DNA from 2 places in the Viridibacillus sp. KH_047 genome. Region 1 is predicted to be linked to the other one. Evidence: a T-box and tRNA genes for the amino acid it is inferred to sense, from the RefSeq annotation. Region 1 holds a T-box; the other holds one or more tRNA genes.
What was found. The T-box of region 1 lies ahead of alaS (alanine--tRNA ligase). A T-box ahead of a tRNA ligase gene usually reads a tRNA of that ligase, here a tRNA-Ala.
Positions count from the first base shown of each region.

Region 1 (15,805 bases):
ATAGTAACTATTAACTAATTGCCTGAGATGTCATGAAAATGATTAAGTTACCTATTGTTTAAAGCTTAATAGATGTTTTGACCTGAAATTTATAAACCTTATGTGAATATAAAGAATGTAAAATGCAAAAGCATATGAGCTTTTGCATTTTTTTTATTAAAAGGAATTAAAATTAATAAATGGATAAAAATGTTTAAAATTCAATTGAAAAGTATATCGTCTGTTGATATAATTTATATTTCGGCTAGCGATATAATTGCTGTTGAGGTAAAGAGGTGTTTTATATGCAACGACATGGGCCTTTAACAGAGGGTATGTATTATATTTTGCTTGCACTATATGAACCAAGGCATGGCTATGGGATTATGCAATTGGTAGAATCATTGAGCAGGGGGCGTGTATCTCTTGGACCGGGTACTTTATATGGAGCGCTTAAGTCCTTGGTTGAGAGAGGTTGGATTGAGACTGTTGAGACTGAAGAGTTAACCAGAAAGAAACAATATATGATAACTGCACAAGGAAAAGGCGAAGTGGAAGCCGAAATAGTCAGGATGAAAGAATTAATAATGAATGGAGAATTGATGATTAAAGGAGGGATTGAATAGGTAAAAGACGCATATAATTGTTTTTGGGACTTTGAAAAGGAAAAGCAGTGGATAAATGAACAATCCAAAAAAGGTCTACAACTATCAGATACTGTTTTATATTTGAATATGAAGCAAAACTAGATTGTTAGAAGATGTATTTTTTAAAAACACAATATAAATGCATTTAGAAAAGGAGACTTTCGATGGCATTAGTAATTCAAGAAGTTACAAAGAGATATCAGAATTTTGTGGCGGTGGATAATCTTTCTTTTACAATTGAAAAAGGAGAGATTTTCGGTCTGATTGGTCAAAACGGTGCAGGGAAAACGACGACTTTCCGTATGATTTTAGATTTGCAAGAAACAACAGCTGGAACGATTTCATGGAATGGGGAGTCAATACACGCGATAGACCGTGATTTACTCGGTTATTTACCAGAGGAGCGCGGTATTTTCCCAACTATGACAGTGGAGGATCAGTTATTTTTCTTTGGCGAACTAAGAGGACGTAAGAAAAAAGAGCTAAAAGAAGATGTGAACTATTGGATTGAACGTTTTGAGTTAGAAGAAAAGCGTAAGGCAAAAGCAGAAACTCTTTCTAAAGGGAATCAACAGAAAGTTCAGCTTATCGCAAGTTTCATACATAAGCCTGAGTTTTTAATTCTAGACGAACCGTTTAGTGGATTAGACCCTGTGAACAAGGATTTATTAAAAGAGGCTATATTATTTTTAAAGGAAAACGGTACAACGATTCTATTTTCAAGTCATCAGATGGAAAACGTGGAAGAGTTGTGTGATCATTTGTGCTTGTTAAAACGAGGAGTATCATTGTTTTCTGGTAGTTTGTTAGATTTGAAGAAACAATATGGTAAAACAAAGTTAACAGTGAGAACAGATATGACTGTAGAGGAACTTACGGCTTTACCAGGAGTAAAAGATGTAGCTATTGGCAAAGAACAATACACGCTTACATTAGAGGATGAATCATATGCAAAAGGAATCTTCGATATCGTATCAAAAGGTGGTTACATCGAAAAATTCAGTCTAGATTATTTATCACTAGATGAAATTTTCAAAGATAAGGTAGGTGGCGGCAATGTCTAAGTTTTGGATATTAGTAAAGCAACTTTATAAGCAAAAGATTAAAGCAAAGTCATTTATTTTCTCTATTCTATTATATCTTGTCGTCATTAGTTGTGTAATGTTCTGGTCAGATATTAAAGAGGCCCTGTTTTCTGAAGAGCCATTAAAAGTTGCAGTTTTAAATGATACGGATGCAGATTTCAAAGCGCTTTTTACTTCCAGTGCAGATGTTGAATTTTCTTTCCCAAAAGAGAATGAAAACAAAGTTGAGAAAAAGGTGAAAGACGGAGATTTAGATGCGGCGATTTTCATTCAAGATAAGGCTGGATCATTAGTAGCTGAAATCGCAACATTTAATCCGCTTAAGTTTAATGATCAGCAAAGTTTATCTTCTAGTATTCAATATGCAGGGAAGCTTTATGAAGTGCAACAGCTCAATTTAACTGCAGAACAAGCGGATAAAATTTTACAATCTGAAACGACGATTACAACGAAAAACTTGAATGAAGAAGCTGCCGGTGGTAAAAGCGAAGCTGAGAAGTCGGCGGGTATAGGTGCATCAATGATAGTTGGTTTCATCATTTATGGGTTTGTTATGTCGTTTTTATCGATGATTACCACAGATGTAGCATCTGAGAAAGGCTCACGTGTGCTAGAAGTACTTCTTGCGAGTATTAAACCGGTGACACATTTCTTGGCAAAATTAACTGGTACATTTTTACTTGCAATAACTCAAATTGTAGTTTTACTTGTAGTACAGTCACTTCTATTTATGTTGGTAGACGGAGGAGAGAAGTGGGATACAGTAATCAAAGTAATTAATGGTTTGTCTGCAGGGTATGTAGTATATGTGATTGCATTTTTAATCTTAACTATTTTGCTATTCCTTATTATGGGTGCATTGCTTGGGTCTCTCGTTTCTAAAGTAGAAGAATCGAGTCAAGCGATGATGCCTGCTATGATGGTTGGGGTTGCTGGATTTTATGTTTTACTTTCAGGAATGTATAGTCCGGATACATTACTAGTAAAAGTGTGTTCTTATATTCCGTTTACTTCAGGAATGGTAATGCCACTACGTATTGGTGCAACCGATATTGCAGCTTCAGAGCCAATGATTTCACTCGGTATACTTATTGTGACTGTAGTACTGTTATTCATGCTAAGTCTATCATTCTACAAACGAAGTGTATTAACTTATAGTACGGGTGGTATTATCCAAAAAATTAAAACAGTATTAAAAGTTACGACATAATAAGTTTAGATATTGTACATGGACAAAAATAATCTATAGGAGTTGCCCCCTTATACTTTAATTACTAAAGTAAGGGGGGTCCTTTGTTTAAATAACTATATTTGCATTATTAAATGGATTTTCTGTATTCAGGTAATGTTTTTCTCCTAACCAGTATCTCCTTTTATATTTTAAAAGTATTGCTTGTTTATCCCCGATATAAGAATCCCGATTTAAAACTCTTTCATACCTTAATTCGCGAGGACAATCTAAAAATATAGTATAGTCATAAAACTCTCGCCATTCTTTTCTTTGAAGAAATATACCTTCAATAAGAATGATACTATCAACTGTAAAGGTAATTTGTTTAACTGAGATGGTATCGGTAGATTTATCATAGAATGGTAAAGCGATATTCTTTTTATTGTTCCTTAATCCTTCGAATAGACTAGTAGTTAACGTCTTAATATCCCATTGTAAGTAGTAATATTCATACCATTCCTCATGTCCGGTTTCGTACCTTTTATGTTTTTCCTCAATATGATCATCAATATGTATAGTGACTACTGAGCTGTTATTGTTATTCAATTCCTGTTCAAGTTTTTTAACTAATGTGGTTTTACCTGCTCCACTTAATCCGTCAATTGCGACTATTAAAGGACGTTTTTTATATTTGCGTGTAGAAAATTGAAGTAATATTTTTTCTGCTAATTCTTTAATGACCTTCTATTCCATCCGCCTTTGTCTGAGTGTTTATTAAACAGAAGTGTTCTCTAGTAGTATAAGAAAGCTAATTCAATATCATTTTAATTAATTCTATTAATAAAACGATTACCCTGCTTAGAAAAAAACTAATCATTAATTTAGAAAAACGGGCTGTAAAAACAAAAGGGTTACCTTACAAGTACTAGACATGTAGGTAACCCTTTTCGCTATTTTTTAAATGATTTCAACTTATCATAAATCCCTGCCATGCGTTTTTCTTCGCCAGCAATAATGGGTTTATAATATTCGGTGCCGACAAGTTCTTCAGGTAAATATTCTTGGTCGACCCAGCCACCAAAAGTGCCGATAGGTGTGTTATGTGGATATTGATAACCTTCTACGCCTAATGTTTTTGCACCTGCATAATGAGCATCTCGTAAATGCATAGGAATGTCTCCTGTTTTCCCGGCTCGAATATCAGCGATGGCAGCGTCAATGGCCGATATTGCAGAATTTGATTTGGATGCTAAACACATCTCGATCACGGCTTGAGCTAACGGGATACGTGCTTCAGGTAGTCCTAGACGCTCTGCTGCTTGTACAGCTGCTAGAACATGTCCACCTACTTCAGGGTTTGCAAGACCAATATCTTCATAGCTCATAACGAGCAATCTACGAGAAACGGCCACTAAGTCTCCATTTTCTAAACAATGCGCTAAATAGTAGAGTGCAGCGTTTGTATCACTACCTCTTACTGACTTTTGTAAAGCGGATAATAGATTATAAAAATGTGAACCTTTTTTATCTCCAAAAACGCCGATACGTTCTGCTAGATTTTTGACCGTATCATCCTGTACAATCGTTTCATTATTCACTTCATCAGAAGCGTAATAAATGGACTCTAACAATGTTAATGCTTTTCGTGCATCTCCGTGTGCTGCAACTACTATTTTGTCACGTTGTGAATCGCTTAATCTTATTGTATAACGACCAAGTCCACGTTCTTTATCTTCTAGAGCGCGTAACACAAGTGCGTCAATATCTTCATATGTTAATCTTTTAAGCTGCTTAATCTCACCGCAGCGTGAGCGAATGGCAGGGTTCACATCATGAAATGGATTTTCAGTTGTTGCACCTATTAATACAATAGAACCATTTTCTACATGGGGTAATAATGTGTCTTGTTGTAGTTTATTGAAACGATGGATTTCATCCAAAAACAGCAACACTTTCCCTGTTAACTGTGCTTCTGCTACTACGTCTTCAACATCTTTCTTTCCTGCGCGTGTTGCATTAAGTGCAAAGAATGGCAGATGAGAAGTACCTGCAATAGCATAGGCAATCGATGTTTTCCCGATTCCTGGTTCACCGTATAGTAATATGGAAGGGACATGCCCATTTGTAATCATTTTATATAGTGTAGTATTTTTTCCTATAATGGTTTGTTGACCGACGACTTCATCTAAGTTACGTGGTCGCATGCGGAATGCGAGTGGTTCATTTGGCAAAGCAATTGCCTCCTCTCGTACATTTGTTCTATTTTTGAGCTTGTAACATTTATGATAAAGCATTCCCGAGTAGAATGGAAGGAAATATGCTATACTTTAACGTATAAATGTAAGCTACTATATAGAGGTGTATACTTTGAAAATCTCAACTAAAGGCCGTTATGGTCTAACAATTATGATTGAATTAGCCAAACAATACGGGCAAGGTCCAATTCCTTTGCGACAAATTGCAGCAGATAATGATTTGTCAGAAGCTTATTTGGAACAGCTTGTTTCCCCCCTTAGAAACTCAGGTTTAGTGAAGAGTGTTCGTGGGGCTTATGGTGGCTATATGTTATCAAAACCACCGCATTTAATTTCAGCAGCTGATGTTATTCGTGTGCTTGAAGGTCCGATTCAACCAGTTGAAGGAATAGAAAACGAAGCTCCACCTCAGCGACAGCTATGGATGAGCATTCGTGATGCAGTGAAGAATGTATTAGATACAACTTCATTAGAGGATTTAGCTGCTTATAAAGAACAAGATTCTGATGACGGCTATATGTTTTATATTTAAATGAATTAATCTCATTGCTTCTTATTGAGGGACGAATCAGTAGGTATAAATAATTCAGTGGGTATAAACCCTAGTTGAATAAAGTTAAAGCCTTGGGCAAACATCCTCGTTTTATATTGGGGTATATTTTTTAGACGAAAGCAAATCGTCGGAAATAAATCTCCCAAGGCGAATTTGATAGGAGTTTTTTACGATGAAAGAAATTTATCTAGACCATGCAGCCACTTCTCCTATGCATCCAGAAGTCATTGCGAAAATGACCGAGCTTATGGGTTCTGTTTACGGCAATGCATCTAGTATTCATAGTATTGGACGTCATGCTAGAAAATATTTGGACGATGCCAAAATGGTACTTGCACAATCAATCGGTGCTAAAGACCAAGAAATAATTATGACAAGTGGTGGTTCTGAAGCGGATAATTTAGCTATTTTCGGTACGGCATATGCGCGCCGTAATGAAGGTCGTCATATTATTACGTCTCAAATCGAACACCATGCAGTATTGCATACTTGTGAGCGTCTTGAAAAACAAGGTTTTAAAGTAACGTATTTACCTGTCAATGCACAGGGTGTCGTTTCTGTCCAAGATGTCCAACAGGCATTAACAGATGATACGATCTTAGTAACAATTATGTATGGTAATAATGAGGTAGGATCAATTCAGCCGATTAAAGAAATCGGATCGCTATTAAAAAACCACAAAGCAACATTCCATACGGATGCAGTTCAAGCTTATGGTATAGAGAAATTTGACGTGGAAGATTTACAAGTCGATTTACTTTCGGTTTCTGCTCATAAATTGAACGGACCAAAAGGAATAGGTTTCCTATATCAACGTGAAAATACACCATTACAATCCACCTTGCTTGGTGGAGAACAAGAACGTAAACGTCGAGCAGGAACTGAGAATATTCCTGCGATTTGTGCGTTTGCAGAAGCAGTACGAATTGCACAAGCAAATTTTGAAGTGAAACAGCAGGAATTTGTTCGCTTTCAAGAATTATTCTTAAATACATTAGATCAAGCTAAAATTTCTTATCATGTAAATGGTGATAGAACTAACTCTTTACCACATGTATTGAATATTAGTTTTACAGGAATGGATGTAGAATCCTTCCTAGTAAATTTAGATATGGCAGGTATCGCAGCTTCAAGTGGTTCTGCATGTACGGCTGGATTAATAGATCCATCACATGTGTTGGTTGCAATGTACGGAAAAGGTGCACCAGAACTGCGCAATTCAATTCGTTTTAGCTTCGGACTTGGGCTCACTTTAGAGGATGTTCAATTAGCTGCTGATAAAACAGTTGAAATTGTAGAGCGCTTAGCGAAATAAAAGAAAAAAGGTGAATGTTATGAACGCAACAAAAGACCCCTCAAAAACACGCGTTGTTGTCGGCATGTCTGGAGGAGTCGATTCTTCAGTTGCTGCGTATTTATTGAAAAAACAAGGCTATGATGTAATTGGCATCTTCATGAAAAACTGGGACGATACAGACGAATTTGGTGTTTGTACGGCAACGGAAGATTATGATGATGTTATTAAAGTATGTAACCAAATTGGAATCCCATATTATGCTGTAAACTTTGAAAAGCAATATTGGGATAAAGTTTTCACTTACTTCTTAGAAGAATACAAAGCAGGACGCACACCAAACCCTGATGTAATGTGTAACAAAGAAATCAAATTCAAAGCATTCCTTGAACATGCATTAAAACTGGGCGCTGACTATTTAGCTACAGGTCACTATGCACAAGTAGCGGAGCGTGATGGTGAGACAGTCATGTTACGCGGGAAAGATAATAATAAAGATCAAACGTATTTCTTGAACCAACTTTCACAGGAACAACTTTCAAAAGTAATGTTCCCAATTGGTCATTTAGAGAAACCAAAAGTACGTGAAATTGCTCTTGAAGCTGGATTAGCAACTGCTACAAAAAAAGATTCAACAGGTATTTGCTTCATCGGGGAACGTAATTTCAAACAATTCTTAAGCCAATACTTACCTGCTCAACCAGGCAATATGGAAACAATGGATGGCAAGGTTATGGGGAAACACGACGGTTTAATGTACTATACAATTGGACAACGTCACGGCTTAGGTATTGGTGGCGACGGTGAACCTTGGTTTGTACTTGGAAAAGATTTAGAAAAAAATGTTTTATTAGTCGGACAAAACTTCCATAATGATAAACTGTATTCTCATAGCTTAACAGCAGTGAAATTAGGTTTTACTTCAAATAAACCAAAACAAGAGAAATTTAGTTGTACAGCTAAATTCCGTTATCGCCAAGAAGATACACCGGTAGAGGTTGAAATGTTGGGTGATGATAAAGTACGTGTTACTTTTGAAGAACCAATACGTGCTATCACACCGGGACAATCTGTTGTATTTTATGATGGTGACGAATGTCTAGGTGGCGCAACAATTGATGAAGTCTTTAAAGACGGTAAAAAATTAACGTATGTAGGTTAATAGGAGTGGAAATAGTGGATTTTAACGAACAAGGTATAAAGGCTATTCAAGAGAAGCGTTACGAAGACGCTGTCAAGGCTTTTACACAAGCAATAGAGGAAGAACCAAATAACACAGTAGGTTACATTAACTTTGGTAACCTACTAGCTTCTATGGATGAAACTGAAAGAGCAGAGCGTTTCTTTCAAAAAGCAATTACTTTAGATGAAAAAGCAGCGACAGCTTATTACGGGTTAGCTAATTTATATTACAATAGCGAGCGTTTTATGGAAGCGGCAAAATTATATGAAATTGCTATTCGCCTAGGTATTGAAGGTGAAGATGCATTCTATATGCTTGGAAAGAGCTTCGAACGTGCTGGTGAAACAAAATTAGCGTTACCTTATTTACAAAGAGCAGCAGAGTTAGCTCCTGAAGACGTACAAGTTCGTCTAGCATACGGAATTTTACTTTGCTCATTAGAGATGTTTGATGTAGCACAAAAAGAATTACAATATGTTATCGATCAAGACTGGAATAATGCAGATGCCCACTATAACTTAGGTGTACTTTTTGCAGTATCAACTGAGCGTACAGAAGATGCTTTGTATCATTTGAAACAAGCATTTACATTACAACCTGAGTTTGAACAAGCGCGTTATATCCACGATATGATTGCTATGAAGCACCAATAAAAAGGAGGGGACAGCGTTGACTGAAAATGTATCATTGTTTCAAGAAGAACAGCTATTTATCGTCGGTCGGCCTGTCGTCTCTATCTTCCATAATCCTCAGAATTTATTTTCCATCATTAAGTTGAAAATCCAAGAAACGAATACGACATATCAAGAAAAAGAAATTATCGTGACAGGCTTTTTTCCATCTGTCGTTCAAGAAACGTTGTATCGTTTTACTGGACAATTGAAACAGCATCCTAAATACGGCATACAATTTCAAGCTAATACTTTTGTTAAAGAGATTCCTGGTACTGAACAAGGTGTAGTGCATTACTTGTCGAGTGATTTATTCCCAGGGATAGGTCATAAAACGGCTGAGACAATCGTTAAAAAGCTAGGGAAAGACGCCATTAAAATTATTATAAATAACCCGGATGCTCTTGATGAAATTCCAAGACTTACAGAAGATAAAAAAGAGACATTACGCTCCGTACTAGAGCAAAATCTAGGATTGGATCGTATTATGATCCAATTAAATGACTGGGGCTTTGGTCCACAACTAGCAGTGCGTATTTACCAAATGTATGAAAATGAAACAATTCAACTTTTAACAGAGAATCCTTACAGACTTATTGAAGAAGTTGAAGGTGTAGGTTTTCAACGTGCAGATGAATTAGGAGCTAAACTACATATTACAGGGGACCATCCAGATCGTATTAAAGCTGCAGTGTTACACCTTTTAAATGCGGGTGCTTTGTCGGAGGGGCATGTATATATGGAAGCGAAGGATATTCTGCCACAAGCGAAAAGCCTACTTGAAATGAGTCAGGCATATGAAATTCCTTTTGAGGCGATTTCAAAAGCCTGTATCGAGCTTCGTGAGGACAGTAAAATTTGTGGTGAAGAAACACGCCTCTATATGCCGTCTTTGTATTTTTCAGAGATTGGTATTGCTTCTAAAATTACAGAGTTAGTTCAAAAAAATGCTGAACAATCCGCGTTCCCTACATCTGAAATCCGAAAATTTATCGGTGATGCTGAGGAACGTTTTGGTGTTTCATATGCAGAAACGCAAGTGGACGCCATTGAGAAGGCTATTAACTCAGCAGTTATGATTTTAACAGGTGGGCCTGGTACAGGGAAAACGACTGTAGTTAGAGGGATTGTAGACGTTTATGCAGAGCTTCACGGCTTAACTTTAAATCCAAAAGACTATATTGAAAAAGACGAGCCCTTTCCGATTGTATTAGTGGCGCCAACAGGAAGAGCAGCTAAGCGTCTTAGTGAATCAACTGAATTACCAGCGATGACTATTCACCGTTTGCTGGGCTTCACGGGACAAGAAAAGGAAGAGGAAACGGAGAAGGAAGTTGGAGGGCGGCTCATCATCGTCGACGAAATGTCGATGGTTGATACATGGCTCGCTCATCAGTTGTTGAAATCGTTAAATGACGATTGCCAAGTTATTTTTGTTGGTGACCAAGATCAATTGCCGCCTGTAGGTCCTGGACAAGTGCTAAAAGATTTACTTGCTTCTAAAGCAATTCCTACTGTTGAGTTAACTGATGTATATAGACAAGCAGATGGCTCATCAATTATTGAACTTGCCCATCAAATGAAAAAAGGCGAGATGCCGCAAAACATGCTTGCAAAAACATCCGATCGTTCTTTTATCCAAGCTAGCTCCGACCAAGTAGCTAATGTCATCAAACAAGTCGTATCAAGTGCTGTTAAGAAAGGATTCTCTATTCATGATGTGCAAATTTTAGCTCCTATGTATAGAGGCCCTGCAGGCATTGATGCAATTAATAAAATGATTCAGGAACTTGTTAATCCGAAGAAAACTGAAAAGAGTAAGGAAATAACTTTTGGTGATGTGACGTATCGTATTGGTGATAAAATTTTACAACTTGTCAATCAACCGAATAGCAATGTCTTTAACGGTGATATGGGGGAAGTAATTAGTATTATCAAAGCGAATGAGACAATTGAGAAACAAGACTTACTTGTAGCTTCATATGATGGCATTGAAGTAACATATCAACGCGGTGATTTGAATCAAATCACTCTTGCTTACTGTTGTTCAATTCATAAATCACAAGGTAGTGAATTCCAAACAGTTATTATGCCAGTAGTACGTGGTTATTCTAAAATGTTGCGTAAAAACTTGTTATATACAGGAATTACGAGGGCAAAAAACTTCCTCATTCTTTGTGGTGAAATTGATGTGTTTAAATATGGTATGCTAAGAACAGATGATCTTCAAAGAAACACTACTTTAGCACAGCGTCTTCAAATAGAAGAAGTGCTAGAGGCGGTTAAAGATTCTGTTGAGCCAGTAATGGCACAACTGTCAGAAACGACTGATACAACATCTGAGATACCACAAGAAGAGCAACTTTCGTTGGAATCACAATCTTTGAATACTGAAAATTATTTAGATATCCACCCTTTAATCGGCATGAAAGGTATAAGTCCTTATGATTTTCTTGAAGAAGAGATTTGACAGATACAAAGACCTTTTTTAAAATAAGATTGAGTCGATATTTGAAAACAATCGTATTTTCGAATATTTGTAACTAACAATATATATATCGCTTAAAACTACGAAGGATATAAGTACATTATGCAATGTGCACAGAAAGAGGTTCCCAGGCTGCAAGAACCTTCACAAATCATTTTGGAAAGCTCATCCCGAGTACAGCTAATCCCTGTCGTTTGCCGCGTTAAGGCTTAATGAAGAGACAATAGACGCAAGACCGGTCTGTTGTAACTAGGGTGGTACCGCGAATTTTCAACCTTCGTCCCTTTTATAGTGGATGAAGGTTTTTTATTGTCTAAAGGAGGAATAAGCAAATGAAAACAGCAGCAGAAATTCGTCGTAAATATATTGAGTTCTTTGAAGAGAAGGGACATAAACAAGAGCCAAGTGCACCACTTGTGCCTATTAATGACCCATCATTATTATGGATCAACTCAGGAGTAGCAACTTTAAAAAAATACTTTGATGGTCGTGTTATTCCTGACAATCCTCGTATCGTTAATGCACAAAAGTCTATCCGTACAAACGATATCGAAAACGTAGGTAAAACAGCTCGTCACCATACATTCTTCGAAATGTTAGGGAATTTCTCAATCGGTGACTACTTCAAAAAAGAAGCTATTCACTACGCTTGGGAGTTCTTAACAGATGCAAAATGGATGGGCTTTGAACCTGAAAAGCTTTCAATTACTATTCATCCTGAAGATACTGAAGCGTATACAATCTGGAAAGATGAAATCGGAATTCCTGAAGAGCGCTTAATTCGTCTTGAAGGAAACTTCTGGGATATCGGTGAAGGTCCAAGTGGTCCAAATTCAGAAATCTTCTATGACCGCGGAGAATCATACGGTGCAGACGAATCAGATCCTGAACTATATCCAGGTGGAGAAAATGAACGTTACCTAGAAATCTGGAATCTTGTATTCTCAGAGTTCAACCATAATCCTGATGGCACATACACACCGCTGCCAAAACAAAATATTGATACTGGCATGGGGCTAGAACGTATGGCTTCTGTTGTACAAAATGTACCAACAAACTTTGATACGGATTTATTTATGCCAATTATCGAGCATACAGAACGTATTTCTGGTGTAAAATATCACGTTGATGTAAACAAAGATGAAGCGTTCAAAGTAATCGCTGACCATATTCGTACAGTAGCATTTGCTATAGGTGATGGAGCACTTCCATCAAACGAAGGACGTGGTTATGTACTACGCCGTTTACTACGCCGTGCCGTACGTTACGCAAAACAATTAGGTATTGAAAAACCATTTATGTATGATTTAGTACCAACTGTTGGCGAAATTATGGTGGACTTCTATCCAGAAGTAAAAGAAAAACAAGATTTTATCCAACGTGTTATCAAAAATGAAGAAGTTCGTTTCCACGAAACATTAGACGGCGGTTTAGCTATTTTTAATGAAGTAGTTGAAACGCAAAAAGCAGCAAACTCAACTATCGTGCCAGGTAAGGACGCTTTCCGTCTATATGACACTTATGGTTTCCCTGTTGAATTAACAGAAGAATATGCTGAAGAAGTGAATATGACTGTAGACCACGAAGGTTTTGAAAAAGAGATGGAAGCACAACGTAACCGTGCTCGTGCAGCTCGTCAAGACGTCGATTCAATGCATGTTCAATCTGAAGTATTGGCTAATCTAAACCAAGAAAGTACATTTGTTGGTTATGAAACATTAACAACACATGCAAAAGTAGTTGCAATCGTAGCAAATGGACAAGAAGTAAAAGAAGCTTCTGAAGGTGAAGAAGTATTAGTTATTCTTTCTGAAACACCATTTTATGCAGAGTCAGGTGGTCAAATTGCTGACCATGGTACAATCTCAAATGACTCATTCACTGCGTCAATTAAAGATGTACAAAAATCACCGAACGGTCAAAACTTGCATACAGTTATTGTGGAAACTGGAGAAATGCATATTGAAGATGAAGTTCATGCAATTGTAGATCGCGATGCTCGCAATCAAACGATTAAAAACCATACAGCGACTCACTTATTACAACGTGCATTAAAAGACACATTAGGTGATCATGTAAACCAAGCAGGTTCTTATGTAGGACCAGATCGTTTACGTTTTGACTTCTCTCATTTCGGTCAAGTAACAAGAAAAGAGTTAGAAACAATTGAGCGAATTGTGAACGAAAAAATTTGGGATGATATCGCTGTTATTATTGAAAACAAAGCAATCGATGAAGCAAAAGCAATGGGTGCAATGGCTTTATTTGGTGAGAAATATGGTGATGTAGTTCGTGTTGTACAAGTGGGCGACTATTCATTAGAACTTTGCGGTGGTATTCACGTAGACCGTACTTCACAAATTGGTTTCTTTAAAATTGTTTCTGAGAGCGGTATTGGAGCAGGTACTCGTCGTCTTGAAGCTGTTACAGGTAAAGCAGCTTTCGTTGCAGCAAAAGAAGAGCAACATATTCTAGAGCAAGCAGCAGCACTATTAAAAGCTAATCCAAAAGATTTAGTTGCTCGTGTTGAAGGTTTACAACATGATTACAAAGAACAACAACGCGAAAATGCTGCACTATCTTCTAAAATTGCGAACGCTCAAGCGTCTAATATTTTATCTGCTGCAAAAGAAATTGGTGAAGTCACAGTTCTTGCTACTAAAGTAGAAGCAAAAGACAACAATCAATTACGACAATTAATGGATGATCTAAAAGAGAAAATGACTAACAGCGTTATTGTTTTAGGTGCAACTGAAGGCGATAAAGTAATGCTTATTGCAGGTGTTACAAAAGACATAGCTGGTGGGAACTATCACGCTGGAAATATCGTTAAACAAGTAGCAGAACAATGCGGTGGTAAAGGTGGCGGTCGCCCAGATATGGCGATGGCTGGGGCAAAAGATGGCTCTAAACTTGCAGAAGCGCTTGAATCTGTTTATGATTATGTAAAATCTATTTAAAAGGTAGCTCTAATACGTTATACTTACTATGAATAGAAGATTTTTTATACTTTCAAATACTTAAAGTGAGGTGCTGAGCATGAGTTCGTTCGATCAAACGATGAAATTTAATTTTCCCGAAGAATCTATGGAACAAGAAGTAAAGCAAACTATGCTTCATGTTCATGCGGCACTAGAAGAAAAAGGGTATAATCCGATTAATCAGATTGTTGGTTACCTGCTGTCAGGTGATCCGGCATATATTCCTCGTCATCAAGAGGCTCGTAACAAAATTCGCAAGCTTGAGCGTGACGAAATACTAGAGGAACTTGTGAAGTTCTACATTAAAAAGAATAACGAGGCATAATGATGAGAATAATGGGTTTAGATGTTGGTTCTAAAACAGTTGGAGTAGCAATTAGTGATGCACTAGGTTGGACTGCTCAAGGAATTGAAACTGTAAAAATCGACGAAGAAAACGATGAATTTGGTATTGACCGAATTCGTGAACTTGTCCAATCATATGGAGTAACGGAATTCGTTGTTGGATTCCCCAAAAATATGAACAATACTGTCGGCCCAAGAGGAGAAGCTTCTCAACGCTATAAAGAGCTATTAGAGGAGACCTTCTCATTAAAGGTAACATTATGGGATGAGCGTCTAACAACGATGGCTGCGGAGCGCTTGCTAATTGAAGCAGATGTCCGTCGCAAAGATCGAAAAAAAGTTATTGATAAGATGGCTGCGGCTATGATCCTTCAAGGATTTTTAGACCGAAAACAATTATGAGGTGAATATATTATGACAAACGAACAAGAACAAGAACAACGCAATATCACAGTGGTAGATGAAGAGGGCAACGAACAACTATGTGAAGTACTTCATACATTTGACTCAGAAGAATTCGGTAAATCTTACGTACTTTACTACGTAATCGGTACTGAAGATGAAGAAGGCGAAGTAGAAATCTTTGCATCAGCATTCACTCCTTCTGAAGATGGTCAAGACGGTGAATTAGCACCAATCGAAACAGAAGCTGAATGGGATTTAATCGAGCAAGTTGTAAATGAGCTTGATGAAGATATCGACGCTGAATAATTTTTAATTTAAACAAGAGGTGAAAAGCATGTCAAATGAACAAGAACACGATCATAAACATATCCATCTAATCGATGAAGAAGGCAACGAACACACATATGCCGTGCTTTATGAATTTTCAGTAGATGCTACTGAACAATCATACGTTCTTTATTATGAAGAGGGCATTGCAGAGGGTGAACAAGTAGAAGTTTTCGCTGCTAAAACTATATTATCAGAAGACGGTGAACTTGAATCGATTGAAGAAATCGAAACAGATGAAGAGTGGGATATGGTTGAAGAAGTATTGAACACGCTTGACGCTGAATTCGGTGAAGAGTAATCTGTAAGCCTTTATGAAAGCGGAATGGTTTTTTCATTCCGCTTTTTCTTTATGATAATAGTTTAAATAAGTAATAGGAGGACAGCTAGTGGACCAGGAATCTCAAAAAAAAGCAATGTT
Region 1 is NZ_CM174479.1:1,144,433-1,160,237, forward strand. It holds gene AC3IS5_RS05720 (PadR family transcriptional regulator) at 285-605, shown strand; gene AC3IS5_RS05725 (ABC transporter ATP-binding protein) at 791-1,690, shown strand; gene AC3IS5_RS05730 (ABC transporter permease) at 1,683-2,921, shown strand; gene AC3IS5_RS05735 (kinase) at 3,009-3,620, opposite strand; gene AC3IS5_RS05740 (replication-associated recombination protein A) at 3,833-5,113, opposite strand; gene cymR (cysteine metabolism transcriptional regulator CymR) at 5,250-5,669, shown strand; gene AC3IS5_RS05750 (cysteine desulfurase family protein) at 5,863-7,005, shown strand; gene mnmA (tRNA 2-thiouridine(34) synthase MnmA) at 7,025-8,146, shown strand; gene AC3IS5_RS05760 (tetratricopeptide repeat protein) at 8,161-8,820, shown strand; gene recD2 (SF1B family DNA helicase RecD2) at 8,837-11,308, shown strand; T-box leader at 11,400-11,614, shown strand; gene alaS (alanine--tRNA ligase) at 11,659-14,286, shown strand; gene AC3IS5_RS05775 (IreB family regulatory phosphoprotein) at 14,366-14,632, shown strand; gene ruvX (Holliday junction resolvase RuvX) at 14,635-15,054, shown strand; gene AC3IS5_RS05785 (DUF1292 domain-containing protein) at 15,067-15,363, shown strand; gene AC3IS5_RS05790 (DUF1292 domain-containing protein) at 15,392-15,685, shown strand; gene mltG (endolytic transglycosylase MltG) at 15,774-15,805, shown strand, end outside.

Region 2 (15,805 bases), 1.0 Mb from region 1:
TTCTTCACTACGATATCACCTGTCACAGTCTTCCCTTCAGGTACAATGACTGTTTGCCCCTCTACCACTAAGTTTGGCTGTTTGGTCACTGAAAATTCCTCATTATCATTAAAGCCTGTAAGAAGTGAGGCGCTCATTAAAATACAAAACATTGCTGCTGCAACGAATATAGGATGACGACGTAGCCATCTTTGGACACCGGCTCCTGATCTTCCTTTAGGTAGACGAATCATAACGTTTTGCTTGAAATCCAGAGGTACTGAAACGACGGCAGCACTTTTGACAAAGGCAATTGTGCTATTTAGCTCCTGCATATGTTGTCGACAGTTATCACAGCTTTGCAAATGTGCTTTTAGCTCGATTTCATGTTCACGACTAATATCACCATCTAAATATTCATGCATGTATTCACCAATATGTTTTGGACACGCATTCATAGTGAAATCCCTCCTACAGATTGCCTAATTGCTTTCTCAGAGCTTCACGCCCTCTGTGAATTCGAGTTTTGACTGTCCCAAGTGGCATATCCAAAATCTCGCTAATCTCCTGCAATGGCAATTCCTCTATATACTTTAAGACAATGACTGTTCGATATTTGTCTGGCAACTGGCTAATTTCATATTGAATTCGCTCCTGCAGCTCCATTCTTTCTACTTCTTCCTCAGGTAGCCTATCTGATGAAGAAATTTGAGAATACATATCGAGACCGTCCGTTCCAGCAACTTGCGCATCTAAGTAATAGTCCGGTTTCTTCTTCCTTATACGGTCTATACATAAATTCGTCGCTATACGGTACAGCCAAGTCGAGAATTTTCGATTCAAATCAAAAGTGTGAAGATTAATATACGCACGAACAAATGCCTCCTGCGCTATATCTTCCGCTTCATGTTGATTGCCAAGCATGCGATAACAAACTTGGTACAGCTTTTGCTGGTAGAGGCTCACAATATCAGAATACGCACTTTGATCGCCTTTCAGCACTTGTTTTATTCTCTTGTTGATTAATGCGTCCATCGTGATTTCCCTCCGCCCATGCGGCTGCTATTCTATATACGAGTCGCTTATAATGTAAGTTTCATTTTTTAAAAAGTTTTTTTAAAACTACAAAAAACCTTCCTTCCTTAATTATAACAAATATGTAAGTAAAAATGATCCGAATTCATAAGAAACTCCTTTATTCAAGACTTAATTACTCGTCAATAAGTTCCCATTTTCCACAAAACCTCAACTTTTCGGCAATTATAAAAGGACGGGCATGCCCGTCCTTTTACACTACATTAATTTTTCACCGAATAACGATCCCATTAAAGCAACTGCTACATCTGCTGTTTTGTTTTTTTCATCTAAGATTGGATTTACTTCTACAAACTCAGCCGAGGTAATCATTTCAGATTCATATAACATCTCCATCGCTAAATGGCTCTCACGATATGTAATACCTCCTAGAACAGGCGTCCCAACACCCGGCGTATATAGCGGGTCGATTCCATCTAGATCCAGTGACAAATGCAATCCATCTACATTTTTTCCTCTCAAATAAATAATTGCATCTTGAATAACTTTAGTCATACCCACTCTGTCAATTTCATGCATTGTGTACACTTTGATACCTTTTTCTTTTATTAATTCACGTTCCCCTGGATCCACCGAACGAGCACCGATAATAACAATATTCTCAGGTTTCACTTTTGGAGCATAATCACGAATATTTACAAGTTTTTCATGGCCAAGTCCAATACTTACAGCCAGTGGCATACCGTGAATATTACCCGATGGTGAAGTATCACCTGTATTCAAATCGGCATGCGCGTCATACCAAATAACTCCTAAATTCCTATAATGATCTGATAAACCTGCAAGTGTACCTATTGCAATACTATGATCCCCACCTAATACAAGCGGAAAGTAGTTTTGTGAAACGACATCATGTACTTTATTTGCAAGTTTTGTACTGGCTTCAGTTACAGCTGATAAATTTCGTAAGTTTGTATCAGCTGACACCTCACGCTCAGATACCCCAATCTGAATATCACCCTCATCTATCACTTCATAGCCCATTGCTTCCAATCTTTCTACAGCGCCCGCATACCGGATCGCACTTGGTCCCATATCAACGCCACGGCGTGTTTGGCCAAGATCCATTGGTACACCTATTAATGAGATATTTAATTTATGCATTATTTTATTCCCCCTTTGTGAATTACCTATATTGTAAATGCTACAATCATGTTGACTCAACCCCGCAAAATTCTGAATATTTATACAAATAATTTAACACTTAAATAGAGAACAAAGTTGCAACTAAAGTCAGTATCCTTCAAATTGAATTTATCAGTAGTTGTATAAAGTTACGTACCCTAATAACCACAAAAAAACCTCTCTCTACAAAGTGTAGAAAGAGGTTGAAATTTTATATGAAAGTGAGCCATGTAGGATTCGAACCTACGACCCTCTGATTAAAAGTCAGATGCTCTACCAACTGAGCTAATGGCTCATAAAATTAAAAATGGCTGGGGTACCTGGATTCGAACCAGGGCATGACGGAATCAAAATCCGTTGCCTTACCGCTTGGCTATACCCCAACAATGAATAATGAATATTTTATATAAAAAATGGTGGAGGGGGACGGATTCGAACCGCCGAACCCGAAGGAGCGGATTTACAGTCCGCCGCGTTTAGCCTCTTCGCTACCCCTCCGACAAAAAAATATGGTGGAGGATGACGGGATCGAACCGCCGACCCCCTGCTTGTAAGGCAGGTGCTCTCCCAGCTGAGCTAATCCTCCATAGATATGTAAAAATGTTTTAAAAATGGTGACCCCTACGGGATTCGAACCCGTGTTACCGCCGTGAAAGGGCGGTGTCTTAACCGCTTGACCAAGGGGCCATTAATGTTGTACTGCTTTAAACAGGACAAGAATTATATTAACATCCTTTAAATAAAAATGCAATACTTTATTTAAAAAATATTAAAAATTACATCTTACTAAGCAAAATTCGATACATTTCTACTTCTTGATAAATAATTGAAAGCTTCCAACCGGGCTCGAACCGGTGACCTCTTCCTTACCATGGAAGCACTCTACCTGCTGAGCTATGGAAGCATAGACAAAAAAATGGCTCCGAAGGTAGGACTCGAACCTACGACCGATCGGTTAACAGCCGATTGCTCTACCACTGAGCTACTTCGGAACAATAATATTATCGCTTCTTTAAATGTTAATTTTGTTTAACACAAATATTATTATAACAGCATATTAAAACATTTCAAGCTATTTAAGGAAAAAAGTTTTAATTATTTTGCACTTAAATATACCTACATTTTATTGCAGTAATTCTAACTATCATAAAAGCCCTATTTAAGCGTTTTAAGGCGTTTTAATCGGAATCTAATTAGATTACCCATACATATCACTTATGCTCATAGAGGCTAATACAATGGTAATATCATAACATTTTGTATATCATATTTACTTTGAATTATTTTACCTTTATCCACCTCTGCATATTCCCAGTACAACTATATTTTCACCATTAACTGCTAGAACTATTTCATTAGTATAAGAAAATTGCCCTTTAATGTATTGGTCATTGAGATAGTATACTTGTCGTATATCCTTTTCAAAAATGTCGATAATCATTGAAGGTGAGCGTAATAAAATTACAATAATAACATTGGAGTTATCTTAGTATGGCTTCACACTCAAATTATTATGTAAATAAAATAAGCTCACACACTCTGCACTATAAAACCCAATAACTAGATGCCTATTTATTTCTATTTTATACAGCCTGCGGATGAGTAAATCAAGAATTTTGCGGCTATATTTAATATAACTATTTTCTATATAAAAAAAGCACAACTGATTAAATCAGCTGTGCTTTAATGTGCCTAGCAACGTCCTACTCTCACAGGGGGAAACCCCCAACTACCATCGGCGCTAAAGAGCTTAACTTCCGTGTTCGGCATGGGAACGGGTGTGACCTCTTTGCTATCGTCACTAGACTATTTTTAAGACAAGAATTATTATATCACTTCACTTCTTTAAAAGCAAGTGTTTTTTTTAAAACTTTTTTTAAAAAGTTTTTCTTGTTCTCTCAAAACTGGATAAATTACATTGAAGTTTATTAAGTAAAATTTGGTTAAGTCCTCGATCTATTAGTATTCGTCAGCTCCGTATGTCGCCACACTTCCACCTCGAACCTATCTACCTCATCGTCTTTGAGGGATCTTACTTACTTGCGTAATGGGAAATCTCATCTTGAGGGGGGCTTCATGCTTAGATGCTTTCAGCACTTATCCCGTCCACACATAGCTACCCAGCGATGCCCTTGGCAGAACAACTGGTACACCAGCGGTGTGTCCATCCCGGTCCTCTCGTACTAAGGACAGCTCCTCTCAAATTTCCTACGCCCACGACGGATAGGGACCGAACTGTCTCACGACGTTCTGAACCCAGCTCGCGTACCGCTTTAATGGGCGAACAGCCCAACCCTTGGGACCGACTACAGCCCCAGGATGCGATGAGCCGACATCGAGGTGCCAAACCTCCCCGTCGATGTGGACTCTTGGGGGAGATAAGCCTGTTATCCCCGGGGTAGCTTTTATCCGTTGAGCGATGGCCCTTCCATGCGGAACCACCGGATCACTAAGCCCGTCTTTCGACCCTGCTCGACTTGTAGGTCTCGCAGTCAAGCTCCCTTATGCCTTTACACTCTACGAATGATTTCCAACCATTCTGAGGGAACCTTTGGGCGCCTCCGTTACTCTTTAGGAGGCGACCGCCCCAGTCAAACTGCCCGCCTGACACTGTCTCCTACCCCGCTAAGGGGCATGGGTTAGAAGTTCAATACATCTAGGGTAGTATCCCACCAACGCCTCCTCCGAAGCTGGCGCTCCGGAATCTCTGGCTCCTACCTATCCTGTACAAGATGTATCAAAATTCAATATCAGGCTACAGTAAAGCTCCACGGGGTCTTTCCGTCCTGTCGCGGGTAACCTGCATCTTCACAGGTACTATAATTTCACCGAGTCTCTCGTTGAGACAGTGCCCAGATCGTTACGCCTTTCGTGCGGGTCGGAACTTACCCGACAAGGAATTTCGCTACCTTAGGACCGTTATAGTTACGGCCGCCGTTTACTGGGGCTTCAATTCGCACCTTCGCTTGCGCTAAGCACTCCTCTTAACCTTCCAGCACCGGGCAGGCGTCAGCCCCTATACGTCACCTTACGGTTTTGCAGAGACCTGTGTTTTTGCTAAACAGTCGCCTGGGCCTATTCACTGCGGCTCTCTCGGGCTTTCACCCTACTAGAGCACCCCTTCTCCCGAAGTTACGGGGTCATTTTGCCGAGTTCCTTAACGAGAGTTCTCTCGCACACCTTAGGATTCTCTCCTCGACTACCTGTGTCGGTTTGCGGTACGGGCACCTTTTACCTCGCTAGAGGCTTTTCTTGGCAGTGTGAAATCAGGAACTCCGGACATACGTCCTCGTCATCACAGCTCAACGTTATAGAAATGGGATTTGCCTCATTTCACGCCTCACTGCTTGAACATGCATAACCAACAGCATGCTTACCCTATCCTACTGCGTCCCCCCATTGCTCAAATGGTAAATAGGTGGTACAGGAATATCAACCTGTTGTCCATCGCCTACGCCTATCGGCCTCGGCTTAGGTCCCGACTAACCCTGAGCGGACGAGCCTTCCTCAGGAAACCTTAGTCATTCGGTGGACGGGATTCTCACCCGTCTTTCGCTACTCATACCGGCATTCTCACTTCTAAGCGCTCCACCAGTCCTTCCGGTCTGACTTCACAGCACTTAGAACGCTCTCCTACCACGGACATCTAAGATGTCCATCCACAGCTTCGGTGAATTGTTTAGCCCCGATACATTTTCGGCGCAGCGTCACTCGACCAGTGAGCTATTACGCACTCTTTAAATGATGGCTGCTTCTGAGCCAACATCCTGGTTGTCTAAGCAACGTCACATCCTTTTCCACTTAACAATTACTTTGGGACCTTAGCTGGTGGTCTGGGCTGTTTCCCTTTTGACTACGGATCTTATCACTCGCAGTCTGACTCCCGTGCATAAATCACTGGCATTCGGAGTTTGTCTGAATTCGGTAATCCGGGATGGACCCCTAGTTCAAACAGTGCTCTACCTCCAGGATTCTCTATCACGAGGCTAGCCCTAAAGCTATTTCGGAGAGAACCAGCTATCTCCAGGTTCGATTGGAATTTCTCCGCTACCCACACCTCATCCCCGCACTTTTCAACGTACGTGGGTTCGGGCCTCCAGTAAGTGTTACCTTACCTTCACCCTGGACATGGGTAGATCACCTGGTTTCGGGTCTACAACCACATACTCATTCGCCCTATTCAGACTCGCTTTCGCTACGGCTCCGTCTTCTAAAACTTAACCTCGCATGTAATCGTAACTCGCCGGTTCATTCTACAAAAGGCACGCTATCACCCATTAACGGGCTCTAACTACTTGTAGGCACATGGTTTCAGGATCTATTTCACTCCCCTTCCGGGGTGCTTTTCACCTTTCCCTCACGGTACTGGTTCACTATCGGTCACTAGGTAGTATTTAGCCTTGGGAGATGGTCCTCCCAGATTCCGACGGAATTTCACGTGTTCCGCCGTACTCAGGATACACTCAAGAGAGAATGAACTTTCAACTACAGGGCTGTTACCTGCTCTGGCGGGCCTTTCCAGACCGCTTCATTTAACTCATTCCTTTGTAACTCCATATAGAGTGTCCTACAACCCCAAGAGGCAAGCCTCTTGGTTTGGGCTATTCCCGTTTCGCTCGCCGCTACTCAGGGAATCGATTTTTCTTTCTCTTCCTCCAGGTACTTAGATGTTTCAGTTCCCTGGGTCTGCCATCAAGACGCTATGTATTCACGTCAAGATACTGCTCCATTACGAACAGTGGGTTCCCCCATTCGGAAATCTCCGGATCAAAGCTCACTTACAGCTCCCCGAAGCATATCGGTGTTAGTGCCGTCCTTCTTCGGCTCCTAGTGCCAAGGCATCCGCCATGCGCCCTTAATAACTTAACCTAAAAGTTAGTTATTAAGCCTAAAAAACTTAATAATAAAAAATGTGTTACTTAATTTGCTTCAATGTCGTTTTATCCAGTTTTCAAAGAACAATATTGGTGGAGCCTAGCGGGATCGAACCGCTGACCTCCTGCGTGCAAGGCAGGCGCTCTCCCAGCTGAGCTAAGGCCCCAAAAAAAGAAAAATGGTGGGCCTAAATGGACTCGAACCATCGACCTCACGCTTATCAGGCGTGCGCTCTAACCAGCTGAGCTATAGGCCCCTTTTTCGGAAAAATATAAGGTTTTTATGAACCTTCAAAACTGAACGCAAGACGTTAATCGACAGATCCAAGATCTGTTTCCGTAATTATCCTTAGAAAGGAGGTGATCCAGCCGCACCTTCCGATACGGCTACCTTGTTACGACTTCACCCCAATCATCTATCCCACCTTCGGCGGCTGGCTCCATAAAGGTTACCTCACCGACTTCGGGTGTTACAAACTCTCGTGGTGTGACGGGCGGTGTGTACAAGGCCCGGGAACGTATTCACCGTGGCATGCTGATCCACGATTACTAGCGATTCCGGCTTCATGTAGGCGAGTTGCAGCCTACAATCCGAACTGAGAACGATTTTATGAGATTAGCATACCCTCGCGAGTTAGCGACTCTTTGTATCGTCCATTGTAGCACGTGTGTAGCCCAGGTCATAAGGGGCATGATGATTTGACGTCATCCCCACCTTCCTCCGGTTTGTCACCGGCAGTCACCTTAGAGTGCCCAACTTAATGATGGCAACTAAGATCAAGGGTTGCGCTCGTTGCGGGACTTAACCCAACATCTCACGACACGAGCTGACGACAACCATGCACCACCTGTCACCAATGTCCCCGAAGGGAAAACTCTATCTCTAGAGCGGTCATTGGGATGTCAAGACCTGGTAAGGTTCTTCGCGTTGCTTCGAATTAAACCACATGCTCCACCGCTTGTGCGGGCCCCCGTCAATTCCTTTGAGTTTCAACCTTGCGGCCGTACTCCCCAGGCGGAGTGCTTAATGCGTTAGCTGCAGCACTAAGGGGCGGAAACCCCCTAACACTTAGCACTCATCGTTTACGGCGTGGACTACCAGGGTATCTAATCCTGTTTGCTCCCCACGCTTTCGCGCCTCAGTGTCAGTTACAGACCAGAAAGTCGCCTTCGCCACTGGTGTTCCTCCAAATCTCTACGCATTTCACCGCTACACTTGGAATTCCACTTTCCTCTTCTGCACTCAAGTCTCCCAGTTTCCAATGACCCTCCACGGTTGAGCCGTGGGCTTTCACATCAGACTTAAGAAACCACCTGCGCGCGCTTTACGCCCAATAAATCCGGACAACGCTTGCCACCTACGTATTACCGCGGCTGCTGGCACGTAGTTAGCCGTGGCTTTCTAATAAGGTACCGTCAAGGTACGTTCAGTTACTAACGTACTTGTTCTTCCCTTACAACAGAGTTTTACGATCCGAAAACCTTCATCACTCACGCGGCGTTGCTCCATCAGACTTTCGTCCATTGTGGAAGATTCCCTACTGCTGCCTCCCGTAGGAGTTTGGGCCGTGTCTCAGTCCCAATGTGGCCGATCACCCTCTCAGGTCGGCTATGCATCGTTGCCTTGGTAGGCCGTTACCCCACCAACTAGCTAATGCACCGCGGGCCCATCTAGTAGTGACAGCCGAAACCGCCTTTCAGCATTTTGCCATGTGACAAAATGGATTATTCGGTATTAGCCCCGGTTTCCCGGAGTTATCCCAATCTACTAGGTAGGTTGCCCACGTGTTACTCACCCGTCCGCCGCTAAATCAGAAGAAGCAAGCTTCTTCATCATTCGCTCGACTTGCATGTATTAGGCACGCCGCCAGCGTTCGTCCTGAGCCAGGATCAAACTCTCCATAAAAGTAGTTTGAAAGCTCATTAGCTTTGCTAGCGTATCATCCGAAGATGATATCTATTTTTGTTTTGATCCACCAACAGAGTTGATGTCCAAAAACATTTATTGATTAACGTCTTGCATGTTCAGTTTTCAAGGTTCATAAGATATATATGGTGGAGCCTAGCGGGATCGAACCGCTGACCTCCTGCGTGCAAGGCAGGCGCTCTCCCAGCTGAGCTAAGGCCCCGTGTGAGTATAAGTAATAATGGTCGGGAAGACAGGATTCGAACCTGCGACCCCTTGGTCCCAAACCAAGTGCTCTACCAAGCTGAGCTACTTCCCGTTAATGGCGCGCCCGGCAGAAGTCGAATCCACAACCTTCTGATCCGTAGTCAGACGCTCTATCCAATTGAGCTACGGGCGCATATATTATCACTTGTATTAAATTAAAAGAAATGGTGCCGAGGACCGGAATCGAACCGGTACGGTAGTCACCTACCGCAGGATTTTAAGTCCTGTGCGTCTGCCAGTTCCGCCACCCCGGCATATTTTGGAGCGGAAGACGAGGTTCGAACTCGCGACCCCCACCTTGGCAAGGTGGTGTTCTACCACTGAACTACTTCCGCAATATGCTGATAAACTTAAAATTATGGTGCGGGTGAAGGGAGTCGAACCCCCACGCCTTGCGGCGCTAGATCCTAAGTCTAGTGCGTCTGCCAGTTCCGCCACACCCGCATATAATGTTTTTTAAAAAATGGTGAGCCATGTAGGATTCGAACCTACGACCCTCTGATTAAAAGTCAGATGCTCTACCAACTGAGCTAATGGCTCATATAAAATGAATGGTGCCGGCGAAAGGAGTCGAACCCTCGACCTACTGATTACAAGTCAGTTGCTCTACCAACTGAGCTACACCGGCAATGTTTATTAAAAATGGTGGAGGATGACGGGATCGAACCGCCGACCCCCTGCTTGTAAGGCAGGTGCTCTCCCAGCTGAGCTAATCCTCCATATTGTTCGCCTAGCAACGTCCTACTCTCACAGGGGGAAACCCCCAACTACCATCGGCGCTAAAGAGCTTAACTTCCGTGTTCGGCATGGGAACGGGTGTGACCTCTTTGCTATCGTCACTAGACTATTTTTAAGACAAGAATTATTATATCACTTCACTTCTTTAAAAGCAAGTGTTTTTTTTAAAACTTTTTTTAAAAAGTTTTTCTTGTTCTCTCAAAACTGGATAAATTACATTGAAGTTTATTAAGTAAAATTTGGTTAAGTCCTCGATCTATTAGTATTCGTCAGCTCCGTATGTCGCCACACTTCCACCTCGAACCTATCTACCTCATCGTCTTTGAGGGATCTTACTTACTTGCGTAATGGGAAATCTCATCTTGAGGGGGGCTTCATGCTTAGATGCTTTCAGCACTTATCCCGTCCACACATAGCTACCCAGCGATGCCCTTGGCAGAACAACTGGTACACCAGCGGTGTGTCCATCCCGGTCCTCTCGTACTAAGGACAGCTCCTCTCAAATTTCCTACGCCCACGACGGATAGGGACCGAACTGTCTCACGACGTTCTGAACCCAGCTCGCGTACCGCTTTAATGGGCGAACAGCCCAACCCTTGGGACCGACTACAGCCCCAGGATGCGATGAGCCGACATCGAGGTGCCAAACCTCCCCGTCGATGTGGACTCTTGGGGGAGATAAGCCTGTTATCCCCGGGGTAGCTTTTATCCGTTGAGCGATGGCCCTTCCATGCGGAACCACCGGATCACTAAGCCCGTCTTTCGACCCTGCTCGACTTGTAGGTCTCGCAGTCAAGCTCCCTTATGCCTTTACACTCTACGAATGATTTCCAACCATTCTGAGGGAACCTTTGGGCGCCTCCGTTACTCTTTAGGAGGCGACCGCCCCAGTCAAACTGCCCGCCTGACACTGTCTCCTACCCCGCTAAGGGGCATGGGTTAGAAGTTCAATACATCTAGGGTAGTATCCCACCAACGCCTCCTCCGAAGCTGGCGCTCCGGAATCTCTGGCTCCTACCTATCCTGTACAAGATGTATCAAAATTCAATATCAGGCTACAGTAAAGCTCCACGGGGTCTTTCCGTCCTGTCGCGGGTAACCTGCATCTTCACAGGTACTATAATTTCACCGAGTCTCTCGTTGAGACAGTGCCCAGATCGTTACGCCTTTCGTGCGGGTCGGAACTTACCCGACAAGGAATTTCGCTACCTTAGGACCGTTATAGTTACGGCCGCCGTTTACTGGGGCTTCAATTCGCACCTTCGCTTGCGCTAAGCACTCCTCTTAACCTTCCAGCACCGGGCAGGCGTCAGCCCCTATACGTCACCTTACGGTTTTGCAGAGACCTGTGTTTTTGCTAAACAGTCGCCTGGGCCTATTCACTGCGGCTCTCTCGGGCTTTCACCCTACTAGAGCACCCCTTCTCCCGAAGTTACGGGGTCATTTTGCCGAGTTCCTTAACGAGAGTTCTCTCGCACACCTTAGGATTCTCTCCTCGACTACCTGTGTCGGTTTGCGGTACGGGCACCTTTTACCTCGCTAGAGGCTTTTCTTGGCAGTGTGAAATCAGGAACTCCGGACATACGTCCTCGTCATCACAGCTCAACGTTATAGAAATGGGATTTGCCTCATTTCACGCCTCACTGCTTGAACATGCATAACCAACAGCATGCTTACCCTATCCTACTGCGTCCCCCCATTGCTCAAATGGTAAATAGGTGGTACAGGAATATCAACCTGTTGTCCATCGCCTACGCCTATCGGCCTCGGCTTAGGTCCCGACTAACCCTGAGCGGACGAGCCTTCCTCAGGAAACCTTAGTCATTCGGTGGACGGGATTCTCACCCGTCTTTCGCTACTCATACCGGCATTCTCACTTCTAAGCGCTCCACCAGTCCTTCCGGTCTGACTTCACAGCACTTAGAACGCTCTCCTACCACGGACATCTAAGATGTCCATCCACAGCTTCGGTGAATTGTTTAGCCCCGATACATTTTCGGCGCAGCGTCACTCGACCAGTGAGCTATTACGCACTCTTTAAATGATGGCTGCTTCTGAGCCAACATCCTGGTTGTCTAAGCAACGTCACATCCTTTTCCACTTAACAATTACTTTGGGACCTTAGCTGGTGGTCTGGGCTGTTTCCCTTTTGACTACGGATCTTATCACTCGCAGTCTGACTCCCGTGCATAAATCACTGGCATTCGGAGTTTGTCTGAATTCGGTAATCCGGGATGGACCCCTAGTTCAAACAGTGCTCTACCTCCAGGATTCTCTATCACGAGGCTAGCCCTAAAGCTATTTCGGAGAGAACCAGCTATCTCCAGGTTCGATTGGAATTTCTCCGCTACCCACACCTCATCCCCGCACTTTTCAACGTACGTGGGTTCGGGCCTCCAGTAAGTGTTACCTTACCTTCACCCTGGACATGGGTAGATCACCTGGTTTCGGGTCTACAACCACATACTCATTCGCCCTATTCAGACTCGCTTTCGCTACGGCTCCGTCTTCTAAAACTTAACCTCGCATGTAATCGTAACTCGCCGGTTCATTCTACAAAAGGCACGCTATCACCCATTAACGGGCTCTAACTACTTGTAGGCACATGGTTTCAGGATCTATTTCACTCCCCTTCCGGGGTGCTTTTCACCTTTCCCTCACGGTACTGGTTCACTATCGGTCACTAGGTAGTATTTAGCCTTGGGAGATGGTCCTCCCAGATTCCGACGGAATTTCACGTGTTCCGCCGTACTCAGGATACACTCAAGAGAGAATGAACTTTCAACTACAGGGCTGTTACCTGCTCTGGCGGGCCTTTCCAGACCGCTTCATTTAACTCATTCCTTTGTAACTCCATATAGAGTGTCCTACAACCCCAAGAGGCAAGCCTCTTGGTTTGGGCTATTCCCGTTTCGCTCGCCGCTACTCAGGGAATCGATTTTTCTTTCTCTTCCTCCAGGTACTTAGATGTTTCAGTTCCCTGGGTCTGCCATCAAGACGCTATGTATTCACGTCAAGATACTGCTCCATTACGAACAGTGGGTTCCCCCATTCGGAAATCTCCGGATCAAAGCTCACTTACAGCTCCCCGAAGCATATCGGTGTTAGTGCCGTCCTTCTTCGGCTCCTAGTGCCAAGGCATCCGCCATGCGCCCTTAATAACTTAACCTAAAAGTTAGTTATTAAGCCTAAAAAACTTAATAATAAAAAATGTGTTACTTAATTTGCTTCAATGTCGTTTTATCCAGTTTTCAAAGAACAAGGTTTTGAAGATCATTTTACAATGAGCCTTCAAAACTGAACGCAAGACGTTAATCGACAGATCCAAGATCTGTTTCCGTAATTATCCTTAGAAAGGAGGTGATCCAGCCGCACCTTCCGATACGGCTACCTTGTTACGACTTCACCCCAATCATCTATCCCACCTTCGGCGGCTGGCTCCATAAAGGTTACCTCACCGACTTCGGGTGTTACAAACTCTCGTGGTGTGACGGGCGGTGTGTACAAGGCCCGGGAACGTATTCACCGTGGCATGCTGATCCACGATTACTAGCGATTCCGGCTTCATGTAGGCGAGTTGCAGCCTACAATCCGAACTGAGAACGATTTTATGAGATTAGCATACCCTCGCGAGTTAGCGACTCTTTGTATCGTCCATTGTAGCACGTGTGTAGCCCAGGTCATAAGGGGCATGATGATTTGACGTCATCCCCACCTTCCTCCGGTTTGTCACCGGCAGTCACCTTAGAGTGCCCAACTTAATGATGGCAACTAAGATCAAGGGTTGCGCTCGTTGCGGGACTTAACCCAACATCTCACGACACGAGCTGACGACAACCATGCACCACCTGTCACCAATGTCCCCGAAGGGAAAACTCTATCTCTAGAGCGGTCATTGGGATGTCAAGACCTGGTAAGGTTCTTCGCGTTGCTTCGAATTAAACCACATGCTCCACCGCTTGTGCGGGCCCCCGTCAATTCCTTTGAGTTTCAACCTTGCGGCCGTACTCCCCAGGCGGAGTGCTTAATGCGTTAGCTGCAGCACTAAGGGGCGGAAACCCCCTAACACTTAGCACTCATCGTTTACGGCGTGGACTACCAGGGTATCTAATCCTGTTTGCTCCCCACGCTTTCGCGCCTCAGTGTCAGTTACAGACCAGAAAGTCGCCTTCGCCACTGGTGTTCCTCCAAATCTCTACGCATTTCACCGCTACACTTGGAATTCCACTTTCCTCTTCTGCACTCAAGTCTCCCAGTTTCCAATGACCCTCCACGGTTGAGCCGTGGGCTTTCACATCAGACTTAAGAAACCACCTGCGCGCGCTTTACGCCCAATAAATCCGGACAACGCTTGCCACCTACGTATTACCGCGGCTGCTGGCACGTAGTTAGCCGTGGCTTTCTAATAAGGTACCGTCAAGGTACGTTCAGTTACTAACGTACTTGTTCTTCCCTTACAACAGAGTTTTACGATCCGAAAACCTTCATCACTCACGCGGCGTTGCTCCATCAGACTTTCGTCCATTGTGGAAGATTCCCTACTGCTGCCTCCCGTAGGAGTTTGGGCCGTGTCTCAGTCCCAATGTGGCCGATCACCCTCTCAGGTCGGCTATGCATCGTTGCCTTGGTAGGCCGTTACCCCACCAACTAGCTAATGCACCGCGGGCCCATCTAGTAGTGACAGCCGAAACCGCCTTTCAGCATTTTGCCATGTGACAAAATGGATTATTCGGTATTAGCCCCGGTTTCCCGGAGTTATCCCAATCTACTAGGTAGGTTGCCCACGTGTTACTCACCCGTCCGCCGCTAAATCAGAAGAAGCAAGCTTCTTCATCATTCGCTCGACTTGCATGTATTAGGCACGCCGCCAGCGTTCGTCCTGAGCCAGGATCAAACTCTCCATAAAAGTAGTTTGAAAGCTCATTAGCTTTGCTAGCGTATCATCCGAAGATGATATCTATTTTTGTTTTGATCCACCAACAGAGTTGATGTCCAAAAACATTTATTGATTAACGTCTTGCATGTTCAGTTTTCAAGGTTCATTATGTTTGCCGCTTCGTTAGCGACATTCAATATTATATCGCGATAACTTTTCGTTGTCAACAACTTTTTTAAGTTATTTTCAAATCGTTGTTTCAAACTCGTTATCGTTGCTTGTTTATCAGCAACTTTTATATCTTATCAAACTCACTACTCAGTGTCAACAACTTTTTTAAGTTATTTTCAAATCGTTTTGTTAGCTAAATTAGCAACTCAATTAATATACCACTATATTAATTCTAACGCAACACCTTTTTTTAAAAAATGAAAGCATATTTATAAGTCAACATTAGGTACTTACAAAAATAGCTTGTCTTCTATTGTAATAAACTTCTTAGTAATTTTCAAACAAAAAGCTAACCTCTCTAATAGAACGTAAATAAAAAAGACTCTAGTATTAACTAGAGTCTTTTCAATAAGAAAACCTTAGTATTTAATCACGAGGACGCATTGTAGGGAATAATAATACATCACGTATAGTTTGTGAATTCGTCAACAACATGATTAAGCGATCGATACCGATACCTAATCCACCTGTTGGCGGCATACCATACTCTAATGCTTCAATGAAATCATCGTCCATTTCATGCGCTTCATCATTACCTGCTTCTTTTTCAACAAGCTGCGCTTCAAAGCGTTCACGTTGATCGATTGGATCATTTAATTCAGTAAATGCATTTGCATGCTCACGACGTACAATGAATAATTCAAAACGATCTGTAAATCGCTCATCTTCAGGGTTCTTCTTAGCTAATGGAGAAATTTCCACTGGATGACCATA
Region 2 is NZ_CM174479.1:97,402-113,206, reverse strand. It holds gene AC3IS5_RS00625 (zf-HC2 domain-containing protein) at 1-437, opposite strand, end outside; gene sigW (RNA polymerase sigma factor SigW) at 451-1,014, opposite strand; gene rocF (arginase) at 1,273-2,178, opposite strand; tRNA gene AC3IS5_RS00610 (tRNA-Lys) at 2,422-2,494, opposite strand; tRNA gene AC3IS5_RS00605 (tRNA-Gln) at 2,508-2,582, opposite strand; tRNA gene AC3IS5_RS00600 (tRNA-Tyr) at 2,614-2,697, opposite strand; tRNA gene AC3IS5_RS00595 (tRNA-Val) at 2,710-2,785, opposite strand; tRNA gene AC3IS5_RS00590 (tRNA-Glu) at 2,812-2,886, opposite strand; tRNA gene AC3IS5_RS00585 (tRNA-Thr) at 3,031-3,103, opposite strand; tRNA gene AC3IS5_RS00580 (tRNA-Asn) at 3,117-3,191, opposite strand; rRNA gene rrf (5S ribosomal RNA) at 3,890-4,005, opposite strand; rRNA gene AC3IS5_RS00570 (23S ribosomal RNA) at 4,139-7,068, opposite strand; tRNA gene AC3IS5_RS00565 (tRNA-Ala) at 7,165-7,240, opposite strand; tRNA gene AC3IS5_RS00560 (tRNA-Ile) at 7,254-7,330, opposite strand; rRNA gene AC3IS5_RS00555 (16S ribosomal RNA) at 7,427-8,979, opposite strand; tRNA gene AC3IS5_RS00550 (tRNA-Ala) at 9,127-9,202, opposite strand; tRNA gene AC3IS5_RS00545 (tRNA-Pro) at 9,222-9,298, opposite strand; tRNA gene AC3IS5_RS00540 (tRNA-Arg) at 9,303-9,379, opposite strand; tRNA gene AC3IS5_RS00535 (tRNA-Leu) at 9,412-9,500, opposite strand; tRNA gene AC3IS5_RS00530 (tRNA-Gly) at 9,507-9,581, opposite strand; tRNA gene AC3IS5_RS00525 (tRNA-Leu) at 9,606-9,690, opposite strand; tRNA gene AC3IS5_RS00520 (tRNA-Lys) at 9,711-9,786, opposite strand; tRNA gene AC3IS5_RS00515 (tRNA-Thr) at 9,799-9,874, opposite strand; tRNA gene AC3IS5_RS00510 (tRNA-Val) at 9,890-9,965, opposite strand; rRNA gene rrf (5S ribosomal RNA) at 9,975-10,090, opposite strand; rRNA gene AC3IS5_RS00500 (23S ribosomal RNA) at 10,224-13,153, opposite strand; rRNA gene AC3IS5_RS00495 (16S ribosomal RNA) at 13,338-14,890, opposite strand; gene lysS (lysine--tRNA ligase) at 15,458-15,805, opposite strand, start outside.
Region 2: it has a tRNA-Ala gene. The T-box ahead of alaS (alanine--tRNA ligase) is inferred to sense a tRNA for this amino acid. The anticodon was not compared.